3 regions of the Micromonospora sp. B006 genome follow, and region 3 is predicted to be linked to each of the others. Evidence: riboswitches for the same ligand, from Rfam matches in the RefSeq annotation. Region 3 holds a riboswitch; each other region holds the start of a gene.
What was found. A riboswitch is a leader RNA that binds a small molecule or an ion and turns the genes downstream of it on or off. The one in region 3 is predicted to bind cyclic di-AMP.
Positions count from the first base shown of each region.

Region 1: linked by a shared signal. The riboswitch ahead of MicB006_RS00515 (NlpC/P60 family protein) and the one ahead of MicB006_RS12040 (transglycosylase family protein) in region 3 are both predicted to bind cyclic di-AMP.
Region 2: linked by a shared signal. The riboswitch ahead of MicB006_RS25670 (C39 family peptidase) and the one ahead of MicB006_RS12040 (transglycosylase family protein) in region 3 are both predicted to bind cyclic di-AMP.

Region 1 covers NZ_CP030865.1:102,767-109,934, reverse strand. Annotated here, with positions in the region: gene MicB006_RS00540 (VOC family protein) at 1-289, shown strand, start outside; tRNA gene MicB006_RS00535 (tRNA-Gly) at 369-442, opposite strand; gene MicB006_RS00530 (zinc metalloprotease) at 711-1,703, shown strand; gene MicB006_RS00525 (pyridoxamine 5'-phosphate oxidase family protein) at 1,775-2,320, opposite strand; gene dcd (dCTP deaminase) at 2,399-2,977, shown strand; gene MicB006_RS00515 (NlpC/P60 family protein) at 3,042-4,073, opposite strand; cyclic di-AMP (ydaO/yuaA leader) riboswitch at 4,087-4,224, opposite strand; gene MicB006_RS00510 (N-acetylmuramoyl-L-alanine amidase) at 4,463-6,496, shown strand; gene MicB006_RS00505 (C40 family peptidase) at 6,562-7,168, opposite strand, start outside.
Region 2 covers NZ_CP030865.1:5,716,196-5,723,363, reverse strand. Annotated here, with positions in the region: gene MicB006_RS25685 (bifunctional cytidylyltransferase/SDR family oxidoreductase) at 1-1,056, shown strand, start outside; gene MicB006_RS25680 (CDP-glycerol glycerophosphotransferase family protein) at 1,076-2,752, shown strand; gene MicB006_RS25675 (alpha/beta fold hydrolase) at 2,760-3,506, opposite strand; gene MicB006_RS25670 (C39 family peptidase) at 3,763-4,596, opposite strand; cyclic di-AMP (ydaO/yuaA leader) riboswitch at 4,802-4,942, opposite strand; gene MicB006_RS25665 (hypothetical protein) at 5,251-6,015, opposite strand; gene MicB006_RS25660 (hypothetical protein) at 6,156-6,488, opposite strand; gene MicB006_RS25655 (acyltransferase) at 6,568-7,168, opposite strand, start outside.
Region 3 covers NZ_CP030865.1:2,514,231-2,521,398, reverse strand. Annotated here, with positions in the region: gene MicB006_RS12055 (SDR family oxidoreductase) at 1-581, opposite strand, end outside; gene MicB006_RS12050 (helix-turn-helix domain-containing protein) at 614-1,090, opposite strand; gene MicB006_RS12045 (LLM class flavin-dependent oxidoreductase) at 1,137-2,699, opposite strand; cyclic di-AMP (ydaO/yuaA leader) riboswitch at 2,845-3,016, shown strand; gene MicB006_RS12040 (transglycosylase family protein) at 3,015-3,680, shown strand; gene MicB006_RS12035 (YbaB/EbfC family nucleoid-associated protein) at 3,865-4,314, shown strand; gene MicB006_RS12030 (M4 family metallopeptidase) at 4,370-6,433, opposite strand; gene MicB006_RS12025 (transglycosylase domain-containing protein) at 6,866-7,168, opposite strand, start outside.

The sequences.
Region 1 (7,168 bases), 2.4 Mb from region 3:
GGCCAAGGCTCTGGCGAATGCTGTCGTGCAGGCCGATTCGAGGGGAAGCGTCGGACAGGCCGTTCGGATCCTCGACAGCGCCTTGGCCCGCCCGCAAGCCGACGACGACCCGGTCGAGCAGGTAGAGGTCCTGGTCTACCGCGCCGAACTCGCGATGGTGCTGCACGATCCGAAGACTGCGGCCGAGATGCTGGCCCGCGCCCAGTCCGTCACGCTCACGGAAGACGAATCCGAAAGGGCGGCACCCGCGTTCGACAACGCCGCCGACCTTGCAGCAGCACTGGGGTAGCGGGCACGGCCACAACAAGAAGCGGCAGTAACGACTGAGGCCCCAGCCAGGAAACCTGTCCTGAGCTGGGGCCTCACGCTGGAGCGGGTGACGGGAATCGAACCCGCACTGTCAGCTTGGGAAGCTGATGTTCTGCCATTGAACTACACCCGCAGGCGGCACCACTCTACCTGAAGGTCACCACCCCCGTGCAGTCAGGTACGCGCGCCACCTCGCCGAGGTGGCGGCATCGGCGGGCGGTTGACCCCGCCACCTCCCCGAACTGGAGTGGATCAAGCACGCGCCGAGGTCGCCGAGCGCGAAGTTGCACGTCGGCAACATATGGGCGTTCTCAAATGCATCGATGAGATGTAACGTCTGCCCCACGTTTCCGCACCGGCGTGACACACCCCCTGGCACGCCGTCAGAAAGAGGTGGGCCCATGGGACTGCGTCCCAACCTGCTGACCCGGCGTACCGCCGGTGTCGCGACGTCGACCCTCGCGCTGCTGCTCAGCACCGCCGCCGTCGGCGTCGTCCCCGCTGCTTCGGCCTTCTCGGCCGCCCCGGCCGGCGTCTGCGCCGAGCCTGCTGACGCCCACGCCGACGAGCACTCGAACGCCCGCGTCGCGAAGGGCGGCAACGCCAAGCTCGACCCCAACCACCTGACCGCCAGGCAGGTCCAGGACCGGGAAGCCGACCTCGCCGCGGCGCAGCGCGAGCGGGCCAACTTCCGGGCCGGCGCCGTCACCCCGCTGGCCACCGTGACGATCCCGGTCGTCGTGCACGTCATCCAGGAGAACAGCACCCGGGCCGGCGGCAACATCCCGGACTCGATGATCAACCAGCAGATCACCGTGCTGAACCAGTCGTACGCGGGCTCGACCGGCGGCGCCGCCACCGCCTTCGGGTTCCAGCTCACGAAGATCAACCGGGTGACGAACCCGTCGTGGTACCCGATCGTGCAGGGCTCCTCCGCCGAGCGCTCGATGAAGACCTCGCTGCGTGAGGGCGGCAAGAACACGCTGAACATCTACCTCGGCGAGCTGAGCGACAGCCTGCTGGGCTGGGCCACGTTCCCGAAGCGGACGCTGGACAAGATGGACGGCGTGGTGGTGCTCAGCGAGTCGCTGCCCGGCGGCACGTCGACCAACTACAACCAGGGCGACACCGGCACGCACGAGGTCGGCCACTGGCTGAACCTCTACCACACCTTCCAGGGCGGCTGCTCCGGCTCCGGTGACAGCGTCTCCGACACCCCGGCCGAGGCGTCCCCGGCGTACCAGTGCCCTACCGGCCGTGACACCTGCTCGGCCACCGGCAAGGACCCGATCACCAACTTCATGGACTACACGTACGACTCCTGCATGTACCAGTTCACCGCCGGACAGGCGAGCCGCATGCTCACCGCGTGGAACGCCTACCGCGCAGCCTGACCTTCTCGCACCACGTACCGGTGCCGGCCCTGTCCTCGGACGGGCCGGCACCGCTCGTTTCGGGGCTCTGGTCAGGCGGCCGGGCGGCGGGTGTCGAAGCCGTGCCGCCCGCGCCGGCCCTCGGCGGCTACCGGCTCACGCCGGGCCGGTTCGGCACCGAGCGGGTCGAGCCACACCCGCACCTGCGGCGGGGCGGCGCCGGGCTGGGCCACCGGGTCGCGCCGGGTCAGCATCGCCGCCTCGACAGTGAACTCGAACAGCCGCCAGTCACCCTGCGGCGACGCCCGCGCGATCCGGGCCAGGTGGGCCACTGTGGCCGGGTCGGTCACCGGCCGCGCGCGCCCCGCGATGTACGCCTCGTCGTCGCTCTCCTCCGGCGGGAACGAGTGCAGCGCGTAGCGGCCGTCGCGTTCGAGGTCGCGGCGCTTCGGCGAGTCGATGACGAAGCACCAGAGGCCGTCGTCGGTGATCACCGGGGAAACCGGGTGGACGCGGGGGCCGCCGTCGGCGCGGACCGTGGCGAGGTAGCCGAAGCCCGGCCCGTACTGCTGCATCAGGAGGCGGATCTCGTCGGCGAGGCGGGGCTCGTCGGCGGCGAATTCGGACCAGGAAGCCATGCGGACATCCTATCGAACACGTGTACGAAGATGTAGTGCGACACGCAGGTCACCCATACCGGTCGCTATGGTGTTCCGATGCTGCTCTCCGACCGCGACCTGGTCTCCGAGATCAAGGCCGGCACGCTTGCGCTGGAGCCCTTCGAGCCCACGTTGGTGCAGCCGTCGAGCATCGACGTACGCCTGGACCGGCTGTTCCGGGTGTTCAACAACCATCTCTACACACACATCGATCCGTCGGTACAGCAGGACGACCTGACCTCGATGGTGGAGGTGCCGGAGGGGCAGCCGTTCGTGCTGCACCCGGGCGAGTTCGTGCTCGCCTCCACGCTCGAGGTGATCTCGCTGGGCGACCAGCTCGCCGGCCGGCTGGAGGGCAAGTCGAGCCTGGGCCGGCTGGGTCTACTGACCCACTCGACCGCCGGCTTCATCGACCCGGGCTTCTCCGGTCACGTCACGCTGGAGCTGTCGAACGTGGCGAACCTGCCGATCACGCTCTGGCCCGGCATGAAGATCGGCCAGCTCTGCATCTTCCGGCTCTCCTCGCCGGCCGAGCACCCGTACGGCTCGGCCGTCTACGGCTCGCGTTACCAGGGGCAGCGCGGCCCGACGCCGAGCCGGTCCTGGCAGAGCTGGCGCACCTGGCCGACGCGCTGACGCCGACCGCAGTTGTTAATAGGGGCCCCCTCCTCTACCGGAGGCGTTAAGAGGGGACCCTTCCTTACACGCGGCCGTAGCTGTTGATGTCGCCGTCGTCGACCCGCTTCATCGTGATGGGCTTGCCGGACTGGGAGGCGTGCACCACCCAGCCGTCGCCCACGTACATCGCCACGTGGTGCAGGTCGCTGTAGTAGAAGACGAGGTCACCGGCGCGCAGGTCGGCGCGGCTGATCCGTTTCGTCACGGCGTGCTGCTGGCGCGCGTTGTGCGGCAGCGAGACTCCGCCCTTGGCCCAGGCCGCCAGGGTGAGGCCCGAGCAGTCGAAGTGGTCCGGGCCGGCGGCGCCCCAGACGTAGATCTTGCCGATCTGGGCGCAGGCGAACTTCACCGCCGCTCCGGCCGGGCCGCCGGGGTAGCCGGCCGGGCAGGGCGCCGGGCGCAGCGGGCCGCCGCCACCCTTGCCGTACACCTTGAGCCGCAGCTTCTGCAGCTTGGCGATCTCGGCGTCGATCTGCTTCTTCTTCGCCGCGAGCTGGGCCTCGGTGCGCGCCAGCCCGGCGATCATCTCGTCCAGCGGCTTCTTCTTCGCCGCCAGCTCGTCGCGCAGCGCGGCGACGGAACGCACCTGCTCGTGCTGCCGGTGCGCGAAGCGGTCGAGCAGTTCCAGGCCGTTGACCAGGTCACCGGGCGAGCGGCTGCCGAGCAGCACGTTGACTGTGGAGAGATTGTCGCCCTTGTAGGCGTCGGCGGCGAGGCCGCCGACCTGGCCGAGGGCGGCGTCCACCCGGGCCTGGAGGGGTGCGATCTGGCGGCCGAGCGCGTCGGCCTGCTTGCGCCGCGCGGCGAGCTGCTCGCGTACGGCGTTCACCTGTTCGATGACCGGTTCGAGCTTGTTCCAGTCGCGGTCGATCTGGGCCTCGATCTCGGCGACCGAGGGTTCGGCGTGTGCCGCCGTGGCGCCGCCGGTCAGAACGACGGCGGTGCCGACCAGCGCGGCGAGGGCTGTGGTGAAGCGGGACCAGCGGGAACGCGGCGCGAGGCTGGACCGGTCGGTGGACCGGCCCGACGACGGCCGCGGGGCATGGAGTGCCACCGGGCGTCCGTACTCCTTCTTCCGTACCGCCTACCGGGTTAGCTGACGGATTCGGGCGGGAAGGGAGCCGCCCTACCGCAGCAGCGCTGCGGATTCACCCCAGGTACCTGGTTCCCCGGCTCGCCCGGAGGCGACTCGGCGGTGTCGAACCGTCACCGACCGGGTTGGACGGTGAGACGTGCGGCCGACGATTCACCAGAGTAGGGACCACCGTTATCGATCCGCAACTTCCAGCGCCGTGACACTCCGTACGCGATGCGATGCCCCACTCCGCGCGGAGGTGAAATTTTCTTTCACTGCTGATTACTCACTGGAAAGGTATTGACCATCACGGGTGTGCGGAGTGAGGGTGGGAATGCAGTGACCCCCATCCCTGTCCAGGAGGTTCGATGCATCTCTCCGCCCTGCCGTCGGGCAGACGGATACTGCTCGCCGCCGCCGTGGCCACAGCCACCGTGCTGGCGACGACCGGCCCCGTGACCGCCGCGCCGGACACGTCCACGCCCGCGAGCGACCGGCAACAACAATACGCCGCCGCCGCGGCAGAGTACGGCGTACCGCAGAACGTGCTGCTCGGCGTCTCCTATCTGGAGTCCCGCTGGGACACCCACACCGGGCAGCCCAGCACCAGCGGCGGCTACGGCCCGATGCACCTGACCGACGCCGCGCACATCCTCGCCATGCCGGGCAGCGCCCACGTCGACGAGGACGAGGACCCGCGCGGCGACGACGCCCGCCCGCTCAAGCTCGACCCGGCCACGGCCGCCGCGCCGACGCGGGAGACCCCGTTGCCGAGCGCCTCGCTCCAGACGCTCGACGCCGCCGCCGCGCTCACCGGACTCGACGCGGGCACGCTGCGCACCGACCCGGCCGCGAACATCCGCGGTGGCGCGGCGCTGCTGGCGTCGTACCAGAAGGCACTGGGCGGGCCGGTCGGCGCCGGCACCGACCCGGCGGCCTGGTACGCCGCGGTGGCCCGGTACTCCGGCGCGGACACCGCCGACGCGGCGGCGGCCTTCGCCGACGAGGTCTACGACCAGCTCGGCCAGGGCGCCACCCGGACCACCGACGACGGCCAGCGGGTCACGCTCGCCGCCACCGCCGCGAAGCCGGACCGTTCCCGGCTGGCCCGGCTCGGCCTGCGCAACGCCGAGCGGCCGGACGGGCTGGAGTGCCCGGTCCGGCTGGCCTGCGAGTGGATTCCCGCCCCCTACGAGCAGCTCAGCGACGACCCGGGCGACTACGGCAACCACGACCTGGGCGACCGGCCGAAGCAGCAGAAGATCGAGTACATCGTCATCCACGACACCGAGGGCTACTTCGGCCCGAGCGTCGACCTGGTGAAGCGGGCCGACTACCTGGGCTGGCACTACACGCTGCGCTCGGTGGACGGCTACATCGCCCAGCACATCAAGACCAAGGACGTCGGCTGGCACGCCGGCAACTGGTACGTCAACGCCAAGTCCATCGGCCTGGAGCACGAGGGCTTCGCCGGCCAGGGCACCTGGTACACCGAGGCGATGTACCGCACCTCCGCCAAGCTGGTCCGCCACCTGGCGCTGAAGTTCGGCATCCCGATGGACCGGCACCACATCATCGGCCACGACAACGTGCCCGGCATCACCGCCGCCAACGTGGGCGGCATGCACTGGGACCCGGGGCCCTACTGGGACTGGTCGCACTACTACGACCTGATGAAGGCACCGTTCCGCGGCACCGGCACGGCGAAGACCGGCCTGGTCACCATCGACCCGGACTTCGCCACCAACCGGCCCGCGTTCACCGGCTGCAACCAGCAGCCGCCCGGCGTCCCGACGCCCCGGCCGCCGGCCGAGCCGTGCCCGTCGCGCGGTTCCTCGGCGGTGGTCCTGCGGACCGCGCCGAGCCTGGACGCCCCGCTCGTCAACGACCTCGGGCTGCGCCCGGACGGCACGCCGGACACGATGTACATCTCCGACCACGGCGCCCGCGCCTCCGCCGGCCAGACGTACGCGCTCGCCGGCCGGCAGGGCGACTGGACCGCGATCTGGTACCTCGGCCAGAAGGCGTGGTTCCTCAACCCGGCCTCCGCGCCCACCGCCAAGTGGGCCACCGGCTTCGTGGTGACCCCGCGGCCCGGCAAGGCCACCATCCCGGTGTACGGCCGCGCCTACCCGGAGCAGGCCGCCTACCCGGACACCATCCCGTACCAGACCATCTCGCCGCTGCAGTACACGTTCGCCGCCGGCCAGCGGTACGCGGTGGGCGGGGTGCTGCCCGGCGAGTACTACCGGGCGGTCTCGTTCGACGGTTCCGCCCCGGGTGACCGGACCGTGGTACGCGGCGAGAACCGCTACGTGCAGGTCCAGTTCGGCCACCGGATCATGTTCGTGAACCTGGACGACGTGCTGATCCTGCCGTCCCCGGTCGGCGCGCCGCGCTGACCTCTCCACCAGAACGCGAAGGCCCCCGGTCCGCAGGGACCGGGGGCCTTTTCGTGTGACCGAGGTCAGGTGACCCGGACGAAGCCGGCGAGCGGCTGGGTGTTGATGCTCGACACCTGGACCGGTTTGCCTGTCCGGGGCGCGTGCACCATCACCCCGTTGCCGAGATAGAGCCCGACGTGATGCAGATCGGAGCCGAAGAACACCAGGTCACCGGGGCGCGCCTCGGAGCGGGACACCTTGCGGCCCTCGTTCCACTGCGCGCCGGTGAAGTGGGTGAGCGAGATGCCCGCCGCCTTGTACGCGTACTGCGTGAGGCCGGAGCAGTCGAACGAGTTCGGGCCGGTGGCGCCCCACACGTACGGGTCGCCGACCTGGGCGCACGCCGTCGCGATCGCGGTCCGCGCGGCGCTGCTCACCACGCCGTCGATCTTCGGGCAGCCGGCCGGGCGGATCGAGGTCACCGGCAGCATGGCGGTGAGCCGCTTGATCTCCGAGTCGATCTGCTTCTTCTTCGCCGCGAGATCGTTCTGCTGCTTGGTCTCCAGCTCGATCAGCGCGTCGAGCTTCTCCTTCTGCCTGTTGTACTCGTCCCGCACCTTGAGCACACCGGCGATCTGGCGGCGCTGGTCGTCGGCGATCCGGTCCAGCATGACCAGCTGCTCGGCCAGC
Region 2 (7,168 bases), 3.2 Mb from region 3:
GTCGACGTGGCCATCCCGTCCGCCGACACGATCATCCAGGTCGACGCGGACGAGTGCATCACCGACATCCCGGTCCGCTCCCGGCTACGCCGCGGCCAGACCCCGCAGGCGTTCCGCTCCGGCACCATCCGCGAGGCGTACCGCCGCGCCGAGGGCGACCCCGACTTCGCCGCCACCGACGACTGCGGCGTGGTGCTGCGCTACCTGCCCGGCACGCCGATCAAGGTGATCGACGGCTCGGACGAGAACATCAAGGTCACCCACCCGGTCGACGTGCACCTGGCCGACAAGCTGTTCCAGCTCGCCGCCGCGCAGGCGCCCCGCCTGACCGACCGCCGCAGCTACGCCGAGGAGCTGACCGGCCGGACCATCGTGGTCTTCGGCGGCAGCTACGGCATCGGCCACGACCTCGCCGAGCTGGCCCGCTCCTACGGCGCCCAGGTCTTCCCGTTCAGCCGCTCCACCACCGGCACCCACGTCGAGCGCGCCGAGGACGTGACCGCCGCCCTGAAGACCGCGTTCGAGGCCACCGGCCGGATCGACCACGTGGTGGTCACCGCCGGCATCCTGGAGAAGGGCGCGCTCGCCGAGATGGACTCCGAGACGATGGACCGTCTCCTGCACGTCAACTTCGTCGGCCCGGTCACCATCGCCCGCCAGTCGCTGCCGTACCTGCAGCAGACCAAGGGTCAGCTGCTGCTCTACACGTCCAGCTCGTACACCCGGGGCCGGGCCCGCTACGCGCTCTACTCCGCCACCAAGGCCGCGCTGGTCAACCTCACCCAGGCGCTCGCCGACGAGTGGGCCGAGTTCGGCGTACGGGTCAACTGCGTCAACCCGGAGCGCACCGCCACCCCGATGCGGACGCGGGCGTTCGGCGAGGAGCCGGAGCACACGCTGCTCTCCTCCGAGGCGGTCGCGCAGGCGTCCCTGGACGTGCTGATCTCCGAACTGACCGGTCAGGTGGTCGACGTGCGCCGGGCCCCCGCCGAGCAGGCCGCCGCCGTACCGGCGCAGCCCGGCGCCGACCGGTCCGAGCTGTCCACCGGCGCCTGAGACCGACGGGACGTGTCAGATGCGTGGTGACCTGGTCCGCAAGCTGCTCGCCCGGGTGCTGACCACCGGGCTGGCGGTGCTGGCCTTCCTCGTCGTGGCGCTCACCGGAGCCACCGGCTGGGGCCTGGCCCTGGCCGTCGCGGCGCTCGCCGCCACCGCCTGGGAGCGCCGCGTCCGGCCGTCGGCCGACGGGCTCGCCGAGACGGTGCTCGTCGCCGCCGGCATCCTCGCCGGCTACGCCCGTCGCCTCGACGACGGCTTCGACCCGGCCCTCGCGGCCACCGCGCTCGTCCTGCTCGGCCTGGTACTGCTGGTCGGCCCGCTGCGGCAGGCCGGCGCGCTGGAGATCCGGGCGGCGAACCTCCCGGTCCGCACGTGGACGCCGCTGGTCGCCGCCCGGCTCGGCGACGCGCTGCTGGTGCTGCTCGCCCTGGTGGCGCTCGCCGCCGTCCTGACCCTGCCCGCCTGGTCGGCGCTCGCCGCCACGCTGCTCGTCGGCGCCGGCTGCGGTGCGATCGCGCTCGACCTCGCCCGGCGGCGGTTCCGGCCGCCCGCCGGCGGGGGCCCGGTCGGCCGCGCGCTACGCCGCCACCAGCCCGAGTTCGTGCTGCACTTCTCCGCGCCGCCCGGCTCGGAGTACCAGGTCACCATGTGGCTGCCGTACCTGGAACGGATCGGCCGCCCGTTCGTGGTGGTGCTGCGCGAGCCGGAGCTTCTGCCCGCCGTGGCCGCCGCCACCCGCGCCCCGGTGGTCCTCTGCCCCACCCTGAAGGCGCTCGACGAGGCGCTGGTGCCCAGCCTGCGCGTCGCGTTCTACGTCAACCACGGCGCGAAGAACGCCCACCTGATCCGGTTCAACCAGCTCACCCACGTGCAGCTGCACCACGGCGACAGCGACAAGGCCCCGAGCGCCAACCCGGTCTCGGCCATCTTCGACAAGATCTTCGTGGCCGGGCAGGCGGCGATCGACAGGTACGCCCGCGCCGGCGTGGAGATCCCCGCCGACAAGTTCGTCGTGGTCGGCCGGCCCCAGGTCGAGGCCATCGAGGTACGCCGGGAGCCGGTCGCCGCGTCGGCGCACCCGACGGTCCTCTACACCCCGACCTGGACCGGGCACCACGCCGACGCCAACTACTGCTCGCTGCCGGTGGCCGAGACGCTGATCCGCCGGCTGATCGACCGCGGGGCGGCGGTGATCCTGCGCGCCCACCCGTACACCGACAAGAACCCGGCCTCGGCCCGCCAGCTCGCCCGGCTCACCGAGCTGCTCGCCGCCGACCGGGCCAAGACCGGCCGCCCGCACCTGTGGGGCGCCGCCGCGGCCCGCGAGCTGACGCTCACCGAGTGCGTCAACCGGGCCGACGCCTTGGTCTCCGACGTCTCCGGTGTCATCTCCGACTGGCTCTACTCCGGCAAGCCGTACGCGGTCACCGACACCGGCGCCGACGGCGAGCACTTCGTCGAGCGGTTCCCGCTCGCGGCCTCCGGCTACGTGCTGCGGCGCGACATGTCCAACGTGGACGAGGTGCTCACCGACCTGCTCGACGCCGACCCGAAGGCCGCGCAGCGCTGGGCGGCGCGCACCCGCTACCTGGGCGACTTCCCCGCCGACGCCTACGCCGAGGCGTTCCTCGCCGCCGCCCGCCGCGAGCTGGAGGCCGACTGGGCGGTCCCGGCGCAGCGCGCGGTGGTGTAGACCCCGCTCAGAGGTACGTGTCGAGCAGGGCGAGCACGGCGGCCGGGTCCTCGACGTGCGCGTTGTGGCCCAGACCGGGCAGGGTGGCGACCGGTACGCCCAGCTCCTTGAGCTGCTCGTCGCTCACCATCGGGTCCTGCTCGCCGCGGGCCAGCAGCACCGGCACGCCGGTGGCGGCCAGCAGGGCGGGCAGCAGGGGCTCGCCGACCGCGAACGCGGCCGGGTCCATCGCCAGCCGCCAGCGGCCGTCCACCCGCCGCAGCCCCGCCTCCACCACCGGGTGGTCCGGGGCGAACAGCCCGGCGAGCCCGGAGACGCGCAGGTAGCGGCGGGCCGCCTCGTCCCGGGTGGCGAACCAGGTGACCGGCCGGGCGGCCAGCTCGCCGGCCTTCGCCAGCTCGGCCGGGGACCAGACCGCCTTGATGCCGAGCCCCACCACCGCGTCGACCGGAAGAGCCCGCTGCCGGGCCGCGAGCGCCAGCGCCACCACCCCGCCGAGCGAGTGCCCGAGCAGCACCAGCCGGTCGTGCGGGCCCAGCCGGACCGGGCCGAGCCCGTCGGCCACGCGCTGAGCGAGGGCCTCGAAGGAGTAGCCGTCGAGCGGCGGCGACCAGCCGTGGCCCGCCAGGTCGGGGGCGAGCCAGCGCCCGGGCCAGCGGCGCTCCAGCAGCGGCGCCCAGGGCAGCCACACCTCGCCGGTGGCACCCATGCCGTGCAGGAGAATCAGGTGCCGGTTCCCCGTCGCATCACCCATTGGCGCAGTCTGCCACCGCCCGCCCCGGACACGCGAGACCAAACCCGACCGACCCGCCCCACCCACGCCGCCCGCCCTCGCCCTCGCCCTCGCCGCCGATCTTGGAGTTGTGGTGCCTTCCATAGCGGGCGAGCCGGGCATACCAGGCGCCACAAGTCCAAGATCGACGCGCCGAGAGGGCGGCGGGCGAGGGCGGGTGGGGACGGGGAAGGCCGGCGCCCCGGGAGGGGTGCCGGCCTTCGGACGTGCGGGACGGTCAGGCGGAGTAGCCGCGGCTGGCGATCCAGTGCGCCAGGTCGATCGTGGTGAGCCAGTACGACGGCAGCGACGGGTCGGCCGAGTCGGCGATCCGGACGGTCCGGCCGTCGTCCTTGTAGCCGATCACCGCGACGTAGTGGCCGCCGGGGAACGAGTGCCAGCCGCCGTTGGTGTCGGTGGCGGTGCCGGCGACGTTCGCGACGACCCCGCGGCCGTTGCTGATCGCCTCGACCACGTCGGCCTGGAGCCGGTCCATCTGGGCCGGGCTGGCCGAGCCGGGAATCATCCGGGTTTTGTACGGGTTGCCCTTGACCTGCTGGTTGAGCACGCGCGTGGTGTCCTCGGCCGAGTTGGTGCCCATCTCGGTGGTGCCGAGCGGGCCGGCCAGCGCGTCCTGGCTGCGCTCGATGCCGGTGGCGCTGAGCGCGTTGCGCACGGCGGCCGGGCCGCAGTAGTAGTAGTTGATCTGCGCCTGGTAGTCGTAGTCCAGGGTCTTGCTGGACGGCGGCTTCGGCGCGGCCTTGGTGACGTCCGGGTCCGCCGCGGCCTTCTTCGCCGACGGGGAGGCGCTGGGCGACTTGCTGGGCTCGGCGCTCGGCGACGCCGGCGGGACGACGATGCGCGCCTCGCCGCGGCTGGCGGGCTCGCCGAGGCGTGCGCCGAGTTCGGCGACCGAGGCGGTGTTCTCCTGGTGGGCCGGGGCGTCGTCACCGACGGCAAGGGCGGTGCCGGCGCCGGCGGCCAGCACGAGCGCCGCGGCCGATCCGGCGATGATCTGGTACGGGCGCTCGGTGGCGATCCGCCGCAGCTGACGCTTCAGGTGGTGCTTCACGAAATCCTCCACGGGGGGCGTGATCGGCACACGCCGGCCCGGCACGCGGAGGGATCCACACGTGCTGGCAGGGCCGGATGGGCCGGGGGGCGGTACGCCCGTGATGCCGGGCGCCCAGGGGCGGTTTGCCGGTCGCGTCAGGCGAGCGCGGGCACCGCGGAGCCGTGGAGGCGGGGGGACGATCGAGGGGTGGGCACGAGGATGGCACTCCTTCCGTGGCCGCCGACCGGGTTAGCTGACGGATTCGGGCGGGAAGTACGCCCTACCGCGGCAGTGGCCGCGGATTCACCCCGATGGTGCTCATGGTTCCCCGGTTCGTGTTGACACGATTAGGCGGGTCGGCGCGGCGTCGCCTTCTGCGATCGGTTACCGCACCGGACGCGCCGACACTACCGGTGGGTATTGCCCCTGCCAAGCGCTCCCACCTGCGTAAACGTGATCCTCGGTAACGGATTTCGGAACAGCCGGTTACTGACTTCACTCAATGGGACAAGCGGTGGTGGCGTGACCTGGCGGCGGAAAGGGGACAGACGGCGAGCGGGTGACCGGCAATTGCGCGGTCGGCTGCCCTGTTCTGCGCCGGACGCCCGTTTCCGCGTCCCGGGTGAGCGGGGTCACCACATTCCGGGTAACAATTCGGTCGACGGCGGCGGCTCAGCCGACCCGGGCCGGACGCCACCGGGCGTTGCGGACGGACGCGCCCACGGGCAGGGGCATCGTCGCCGCGCCGCGGGACACCGCGGCGGGCCGCAGCGCCAGGGTGGCCGCGTACGCCTCGGCGGCGAGCGTCCGGGCGGCCTCGGCGGCCAGTTCGGCGTCCCGCCAGGCCAGCCGCTCCCGCTCGGCGGCGCTCTCCCACCCGGCCCGGCGCCGGTCCCGGATGGTGCGGGCCAGCACGATCTCCTGCTCGGCCGGGTGCCGGCGCGGGTCCCACCCGTTGCGGCGCGCCAGCACGTCGGCGAGCTGGCGGGCGGACAGGTCGCCACGCCAGTGCGCCGTCATGGCGGCGTGGTGCAGCCAGCGCTCCCGGGCCGCGTACTCCGCAGGGGTGCGCGGGGTCCGCGGGGCGGCCAGCGCGGCGGCCCCGGCCAGGCGGCGCGCGGCGGTGTCCGCCTCGTCGTACGCGGTCCAGGCCCGCTCCGCCTCGTCCTGCGCGGCCAGCCACCGTTCCCGGCGGCGACGGGCCGTCTGGGCGGCCCCGGTGGCGGCCACCGCCACCTCCTCGGCGTACCGGACGAGGTCGTCGCGGCGCGCGGCGTCCGCGTCCACCGGATCGGCGGCGACCTCGGCGGCACCGTCCCGCTCGGGCCGGGCCACCAGCACGGCGAGCAGGCCGAACGCGAGCAGCATCAGGAAAGACCAGATGGCGGCGGCCTCGGGGACCGCGGTGAGGAAGTGGTAGAGAGCGGTCTGCGACATGGTCGGCACCTCACGGGAAGAACCTGGCGGGAGACTCCGCGCGGCCGGTCGGGGCGGGGCGCGCGTGCGCCGGGCCGTCGAGGGGCGGGTGCGGGATGACGTTCGGTGGGTGCGGTGACGGGCGAGCGCCCGTGGGCGGATCAGCGGGCGGGCGGGGCCCGCAGGCCGACCGGCGCGGTGATCCGGCCGGCCGGGACCGGCTGTGGGCCGGCCGGGAGCGTGTCGGTCGCCCGTGCGGCGGGCGCGGGGGCGGCGGCGGGACGGGCCTGCCGCTCGGCGGCGCGGTCGGGTTCCGGTCGTGGGGCGGCCGGCGTGCTCACGTACGTCGGGCCGGCTGCGGCGGCCGGGGCGGCGCCGGCCGGCAGGGTGGCCGCGCCGAACGAACAGGCGACGACCACGGCGAGACTGGCCAGCATCCGGGCGGTCCAGCGCGCCACCCACCACACGGGGCAGGTGAGCGCGATCGGAAGCACGGGTACAAATTACCGCCGATCCCCCGGGGACGCACCGCCGCCCGGCGTGTCGCGAATCGGCCGGACCGGGACGCAGCGGTCAGTCCGGTCGACGCCGCCCGGCGTACTCGATGCCCTCGGCCGGACCGGCGACGGGCGGCGCGCCGCCGTCGGCGGCCGCGCCCTCGGCGGGCCCGCGCGGAGCCGGCACGGCCGGTGCGCGCGACGCCGCGCGGGCCCGGCGGGACGGACCGAGCAGGCGCATCATCGGCAGCTCCACCCAGCGGTGCAGCGCGGCGGCGAGCGCGAGCGTGAGCAGCAGGAAGCCGAGCACCGCGAGCGGCCCCCGCCAGCCGGGCAGGCCGGTGCCCCAGTCCCCGGTCAGCCGCAGCACGGTGACCATGACCAGCACGTGCACCAGGTAGAAGGCGAACGAGACCTCACCGAGCCAGATCATCGGCCGGGACCGCCAGGGGGTGGGCCGGCCGCGCACGTCGGCGTCCGCCGCCGCGGCGATGACCAGCAGGTACGCCACGGCGAGCAACGCCGCCCAGAACTCGGCCGGAATCCACAGCGCGGCGACCACCCAGGTGGTGACGAACAGGCCGGTGGCGACCGCGAGGTTCGGTCCGCGCCAGCGGTTGCGGCGCATCAGCTCGGCGGCGGCCACTCCCATCCAGAACTCCAGCGACCGGGTCACC
Region 3 (7,168 bases):
CGGGCGACCTCCGCCGGGTCGGCCTTCGGGCCGGGTACGGCGGCGGCCATCTCGGTGTCCATGTAGCCCACGTGCAGCCCTGCGACGCGGACGCCACGGTCGGCCAGCTCCAGGCGGAGCGCGTTGGTCATCGACCATTCGGCGGCCTTGGCCGCGCCGTACGCGCCGACCCCGGGGAAGGTGAGCCAGGACAGCGCGGACAGGACGTTCAGGATCGTCCCGCCGCCGTTCGCCGTGATCCGGGGCGCGAACGCGCGTACCACCGACAGCGTGCCGAGGTAGTGCGTCTCCAGCTCCAGCCGGATCTGCGCGAGGTCCCCGTCGAGCAGGTTGGCGCCGGTGCTCACGCCGGCGTTGTTGACGAGCAGCGTCACGTCCCCGGCCCGCTCGGCGGCGGCGGCCGCCGACGCGGGGTCGGTGATGTCGAGGCGTACCGGGGTGACGCCGGGCAGGTTCACGGTGTCCGGGTTGCGCGCGCCGGCCCAGACGGTGGCGCCGCGCGCGACGAGTTCGGCGGCCAGGTGCCGGCCGAAGCCACGGTTGGCGCCGGTGACCAGGGCGGTGCTTCCAGCGATCTTCATGTCTCGCTCCGAGAGGTGGTGAGGAAGGGGGGTCAGGCGGACAGCAGGCCCGGACCGGGCAGCACGGCCAGCTCGCCGGGCGGTACGTCGTGCCCGGCGTCGCAGCGCAGCCGGGCGTGCACGGCAGCGCCGCACTCGTCGTGGGCCACCCGGACCGCGGGGCCCGCCTCGTCGGCGGCGTACGTGTCGCCCCACTGCCGCAGCGCGACGAGCACCGGGATGAGATCGCTGCCCTTGGATGTGAGCACGTACTCGTCGCGGGTGCGCTGCCCGGGCTCGCGGTAGGGGCGCCGGTCGAGCAGCCCGTCGGCGACGAGCTGCTTGAGGCGTGCGGCGGCGACGGGCTCGCTGATGCCGACCCGCCGGGCGAAGTCGTCGAAGCGGCGGGTGCCGAACGACGCCTCCCGCAGCAGGAGCAGCGTGGTGCGGTTGCCGACCACCTCCAGCGCCCGGGCGATCGAGCAGTTGGCGGTGGACCAGGAGTCACGCTGCGCGAGGAGGTCCGTCATGGCGTCGACGGTACCCCCTGACTTAGGAAATCAGAAGTCAGCTACCTCACAGCTGGCCGGGGAAGAAACCGTGCCGGGCCAGCGGCTCGACGATCTGGTGCTCCTCGTACGACAGGTGCGACAGCAGCGTGTCGGTGAGCAGGTCCACCGCCTCCTGGAGCTGCGTGAAGTCGCCGGGCCGCCGGACCAGCTCCACGAGCGCCCGGTCGACGCTCTCCACCACGCCGTGGATCACCACGTGCTCCTCCTCGAGGCGGTCCAGCACGGCCGCCAGCCCTGCCTCGGAGCGGCGCAGGTGCGGGAAGATCGAGGCGTCCTCCAGCCCGTGGTGCTGGGTGACCATGGTGCAGTACGCCGCGCAGTACGCCCCGAGCGTCCAGTTGTTCTGCCGCATGGTCATCTCGTTCAGCGCGGCACGCGCCCGGCCCGGCGAGACAGTGCCTCGCTTGACCTGTTCCAGCAGGTCGCGCACCTGGGCCAGCTCCTGGCGCAGATGGTCGTGCACGTCCACCAGGTGCTGCCCGGCGGCCTGTCCCCGGGCCGGGTAGACCTGTCCGGCCGGTGGCGGCGGGGCGGTCGGCCGGGTCGACTCGTCCCAGGGGCGGCGCGCGCTCAGGCGTACCCCCGGGTCTGGGGTGGGAGTGACCGCCAGCGTGGCCGGCCCGCCGGTGGCGGCCGTCTCGTCGGCGACCGCGCGGGCGCCGCTGCCCGGCGCGGTGCGCTCGGCGGCGACCAGCTCCCGCACCGCGGGCGCGACCTCCTGGGCGAAGATCTGGATCGCGCGGGGCTCGTCGCTGCCGAGGATGAACGTGGTGACGCCGTGCTCCAGCGTGAGCCCGGCCAACTCCTCGACCCACTGCTCCGGCGGACCGGCCAGGAAGCCGGCCGACGAGCGGGCGAACGTGCCGTTCACGTTGAGCATGCGGCGGATCTCGGCCGGGTCGCGCCCGGCGGCCTGAGCGCCCTCGTCGACGAGCGCGTTCAGGGCGGGCAGCTCGTCGGGCCCCTTGGGCAGGTAGGACAGGGAGGGCAGCCAGCCGTCGGCGGCGCGGCCGACAAGGCGGAGCATGCGCGGCTTGTACGCGCCGACCCAGATGCCCACCTGATGCGCGGGCGCCGGGCCACGCTTGGCGCCGACCACCCGGTAGTGCTCGCCGTCGACCCGGATCATGCCGCGCCGGTCGATGTCCCAGACCTCGCGGATCACCCGGATCGCCTCGTCCAGGGCCTCGACTGCCGCGCCGGGGGACAGGCGCCGCCCGCCCGTCGCCTCGATCGCGTCCCAGAACGCGCCCGCGCCGAGCCCCAGCTCGACCCGCCCGCCGGTGAGCAGGTCCAGGCTGGCCACGCTGCGGGCCAGCACCACGGGCTGCCGCAGCGGCAGGTTGAGCACGTTGCCGGCCAGGCGGATACGTTCGGTGGCGGCGGCCACGTAGGACATCAGCGTCCAGGTGTCCAGGAAGCCCGGCTGGTACGGGTGGTCCTGGAACGTGACCAGGTCCAGCCCGACCTGCTCGCAGAGCGTGGCCAGCGCCACCACCTGGTCGGGCTGCCCGGCGGCGGGGGTGATGAAGCCGCCGAAGGTCAGCTCGTGTCCGTGATCGGTCATCCGTCCGGCCCTCCCGTGATCTTGCTCAGCCCTGCCACCGTAGCTCCACAGGTGGTAGCCCGGCCGGGTGAACAGGGTCACAAGAAGTGGATGATCGTCGCAAATCGTCCATAACGTCGGTTCCGTCCGCATTCGTGGACACCGTAGGCCGGAAACGCCTAGTCCCGCCTCCGGCCGCGGTTACCGGACGTCGTGCGGGAGCGGGGGAACCACACGTACCACGGTGCCTCGTCACCTCGGGGTGAAGCCGCCACCGGCGGCCGGGCTCCTCGGCCCGAACCCGACAGCTCACCTCGTCGGCGTGGAGGAATCCACATGTCAACTGCATACTCGGCTCGAAGCCGCCGTACGGCTCTCGGAGCGGTGGTGGCCGGCACCGCCGTCGGCGCCGCGACCCTGTTCGGCCCGGCCGCTCCGGCCAGCGCCGGCGTCAACTGGGACGCGGTCGCGCGCTGCGAGTCAGGCGGCAACTGGAAGATCAACACCGGCAACGGGTACTACGGCGGGCTCCAGTTCTCCCGCGCCACCTGGAACGGCTACGGCGGGCAGAAGTACGCCGCCCGGGCCGACCTGGCCAGCCGGTCCGAGCAGATCGCCGTCGCCGAGAAGGTGCTGCGCGGGCAGGGCATCGGCGCGTGGCCGGTCTGCGGCAGGAAGGGCGGCTCGGCGAGCGCCGCCGCGACCCGGTCCGAGCGGGCCACGCCGAAGAAGGCGAACCCGAAGAAGACCACCTCGAAGCAGACCGCCCCGGAGCGGGCCGCCACGCGCAGGGCCGCGCCGGAACGGGTCGCGACGAAGGCGGCGCCGCGGCCGGCGTCCGGCGTCGGGACGTACGTGGTCCGGCGCGGGGACACGCTGTCGGAGATCGCCGTGGCGCAGCGCGTCGACGGCGGCTGGCGTGCCCTGCACGAGCGCAACCGGGCAGTGGTCGGCGACGACCCCGGCCTGATCTTCCCTGGTCAGCGGCTGCTTCTGCGCTGACCTGATCCGGACGCCCGGCCGGTTCGCCCCGGCCGGGCGTCCGGCCGTCCGCGACACGCCGTGTCGCCGGTGTCCGGCCTGCTCCCGGCGCCGGGACACGGCCCGCGACGGCCGGTGACCGCGATTCGTCGGAGCCGGTTGTTAGGGTCACGATGATCGGCTAAGACGTGAAGAAAGCGCGGATATGACCAACGACCCGTTCTCGGCGGCCGCGAGCCTCGACGAGCTGCTGACCCGCACGCAGCAGGCGCTCACCTCGATGCGCTCCCGGTCCTCGGCGCACGCCGACGGCGAACCGGCCGACCTGCTGCGCGCCGAGGGCACTGCGGCCGGTGGGCGGGTCCGCGCGGTCGCCGTCCAGGGTGGCCGGCTGGATTCCGTGACGATCGACCCGGAGCTGGCCGGCGAGCCCCTCGACGTCCTCAGCGGACACCTCGTCGCCGCCGCCAACGACGCGCTGTCCGAGCTGGACGCACAGGTCAGCGCGTCGGCGCGAGCCGACGCCGACGCGCTCGCCGCCCGGCTCGGCAGCATGGGCGACCAGGCCGAGCTGTTCGGCCGCGCGATGCACGAGGCGGCCGCCCGGATCCATCGTGACCGCGGCACCTCGTCCCGGGCCGGGCGCCCGGCCTGAGACGACGAGGCGGCCGGCCGCCGGGAGGACGACGACCGGCCGCGCTACGCCACGGTCAGCTCAGGGTGACCGCGGTGTCGTCGACGACGAAGGACGTCTGCAGAGAGCTGTCCTCCACGCCGCTGAACGAGATGGTCGCCGTGGTGCCTGCGAGCGACGAGACGTCGAAGGATCGCTGCACGTACCCGGTGGCCTTGTTCAGGTTGGAGTAGGTGGCCAGCGTGGTGCTGCCGGCCTTGACGGTGAGCTTGTCGTACGCGGTGCTCGTGGTCGTCTCCGCGCTGTCGATGTGCAGCCAGAAGCTCAACGTCGCCCGGCAGCCGGCCGGGATCGTCACCGACTGACTGAGCGTGTCGGTGTGCGACGAGCCGTACCCGTCCAGCCACGCCTTGTACGAGCCGCCGTGCGCCGCCTGGCCGCTGTCGGTGGTGATGACGCCGGACGAGGCGGTCCAGCTCACGTTGCCCGACTCGAAGCCGGGGTTGGCGAGCTTGTTGCCGGAGCAGCCACCCGACGGCGGGGTGGTGGTGGCGGTCGGCGTGGGCGTCGGGGTGCCGCCGGCGCAGGTCGGCTCACCCGACTGGGCCGGTACGCTGACCGCGGCCCAGGCCGCCTTGACCGCATTGAACTCGGTGCAGCTGCTCGGGTAGAGGTTCTTCGCCGCCTGCAACGTCCAGACGCGGTACTTCAGGTAGGACGAGGACGACGTCTTCAGCAGCATGGCGTTGTACATGATCTTGATGGCCTTCTGGATACCCAGACCGCTCACGCTGCTGCTGTTGCAGGTCGAGCTGGACGGCTGCCCGTTGGTCGGGCTGCTGCCGTTGGCCAGCAGGTAGAACCAGTGGTTGCCCGGCCCGGCCGCGGCGTGCACCTCGGTCGACGGGATGCTGCTGGAGTAGCAGTTCGGGTCGCCGAGCGCCGACGGGTTGTACATGTTGCGGATCGGGCCGGAGCCGACCAGGTTGATCTTCTCGCCGACCAGGAAGTCCGGCGCGTCGTAGCTGGACGGCTCGTTGGCGAACCACTCGGTGGCCGCGCCGAACGTGTCCGCCACGAACTCCTGGGTGCCGCCGCCGGAGATGCCGCCGGGGGTGTAGTCGTCGATGCCGTGGCCGATCTCGTGCGCCACCACGTCCAGCGAGCCGATCCACTGACCGGCGGTGTTCTTGCCGATCTGTACCTGGCTGCCGTCGTAGTAGGCGTTCTGGTCGTTGAGGCCCACCCGGATCGGCCAGTAGCCACCGTTGCCGTTGGCGCCGTTGCGGCCCAGCCACTGGGCGAGCATCTTGTGCTCGGTCTGCGCGGAGAACAGCGCGTCCACGCAGCCGGTCTCCTTGTTGGTGGCGGTGCCGTTGCCCCACACGTCGTCGGAGCCGCTGAACGTGGTGTTGTTCGCCGAGTCCTGGCAGCTCAGGTTGGTGACGGTCGGGTCCTTCATGGTGTACGTGGAGCCCGACTGGGTGGTGTTGAGCGTGAGCGGGCTGGGCCCGTTCCAGGCGCCGGTGCCGGTGCCGCGCACCACGTGCTCCTGCTTGCGCAGGACCGCGCCGGTGCGGGCGTCGACGTCGACGGTGAGCCGGCTCGGGCCGTCCGCGCTGGTGCCGCGTACCGTGGTCTCCCAGGCCAGCGCCGGTGCGGCGCCGAGCGTGTAGACCACGAGCGTGGTGCCCTCGACCGCGCTGACCGTCTTGAGCTGGGCGCGCGCCGTGGTCGCGGCGGCGGCCTCGGTCAGCGCGGGCGTGGTGGCGAGGGCGCCGATCGGCCGCTGCTGCGCGACCGAGGCGTACTTGAGGTTGCCGGCCGAGTCGGTGGCCAGCACGAAGTCGCCGCCGACCACGGGCAGGCCCTTGTACGTGCGCTCGTACGGCACGTACTGGGTTCCCTCGGAGGAGATGACCGGCTTCTGGACGAACGCGTCGTCGGCGCCGGCCTGCAGGTACGCGGGGCGGCCCGCGACCATGGCGCGGGCCGAGTCGGCGGCGGCCGCTCGGGCCTGGGCCGGGTTGGGGGCGGCGGGCCCGGGTGGCGCGGCCTGCACGGCTGCGGCGGTGCCGGCGGCGATCACGCCGGCCGCAGCCGCGCCGGTGAGCGCGGCGAGGCGAGGTGAGAGTTTCACGGAGGTTTGCTCCTGTTCTACAGGCGCGCCGCACGAGCCCGGTGGGGACGGGCGGCGCGGTGGTGCGAGGCAGGGTGACGGCCGGTCACCGGAGCTGCCGGCGTGGCTCCGGGTCGACAGATCGACCGTCGCGAGTCGCCGGGGGTCGGCGGTTCGCTGGTGCACAATCACACGCCGCGCGAGCCGTGAGCAATGGGTGACCTGGGCAACGACTGACAGTCGGGCGTGTCGCCGCGCGCGTCGTCCCACGCAACCATGATCTTCAATAGGCCCTGATCAGGGCGAACATCGCCGACGGTGGATGGCTGCCCGTGCAAATTGCGGACGTTGCCTATGTGCGCGAATGGCGCACATAGACGCGAGGTCGCCACCGCCCGAGCCGGCCACGCCGCGCGGGCCCGCCGCCGACCGGGGCCGGGCGGCGTGGCCGCGTCAGCGTGGGCCGCGGGTCCGCGTCGGCGCGACGGTGGGCGGCGGCGGCAGCGAGGGCGTCAGCGTGGGCCGCGACGTCGGCCGACCGGTCGGCTCCGGGCTCGGACTGGGGCTCGACGGGGTCGGGCTCGGGCTCGGCGAGCCGGACGGCGTGGGCGCGGCGGTGGACGGCGGCGGCGCCGACGCGGTCGGCTCCGGTGTGTCGCCGGGGAACTTCGGCTCACCGAAGCGGTACTTGCCCGGGTCGAGTTTCATCGCCTCGGTGGCCTTTGTCATGAACTGCCGCCAGATCGGCGCGGCGCC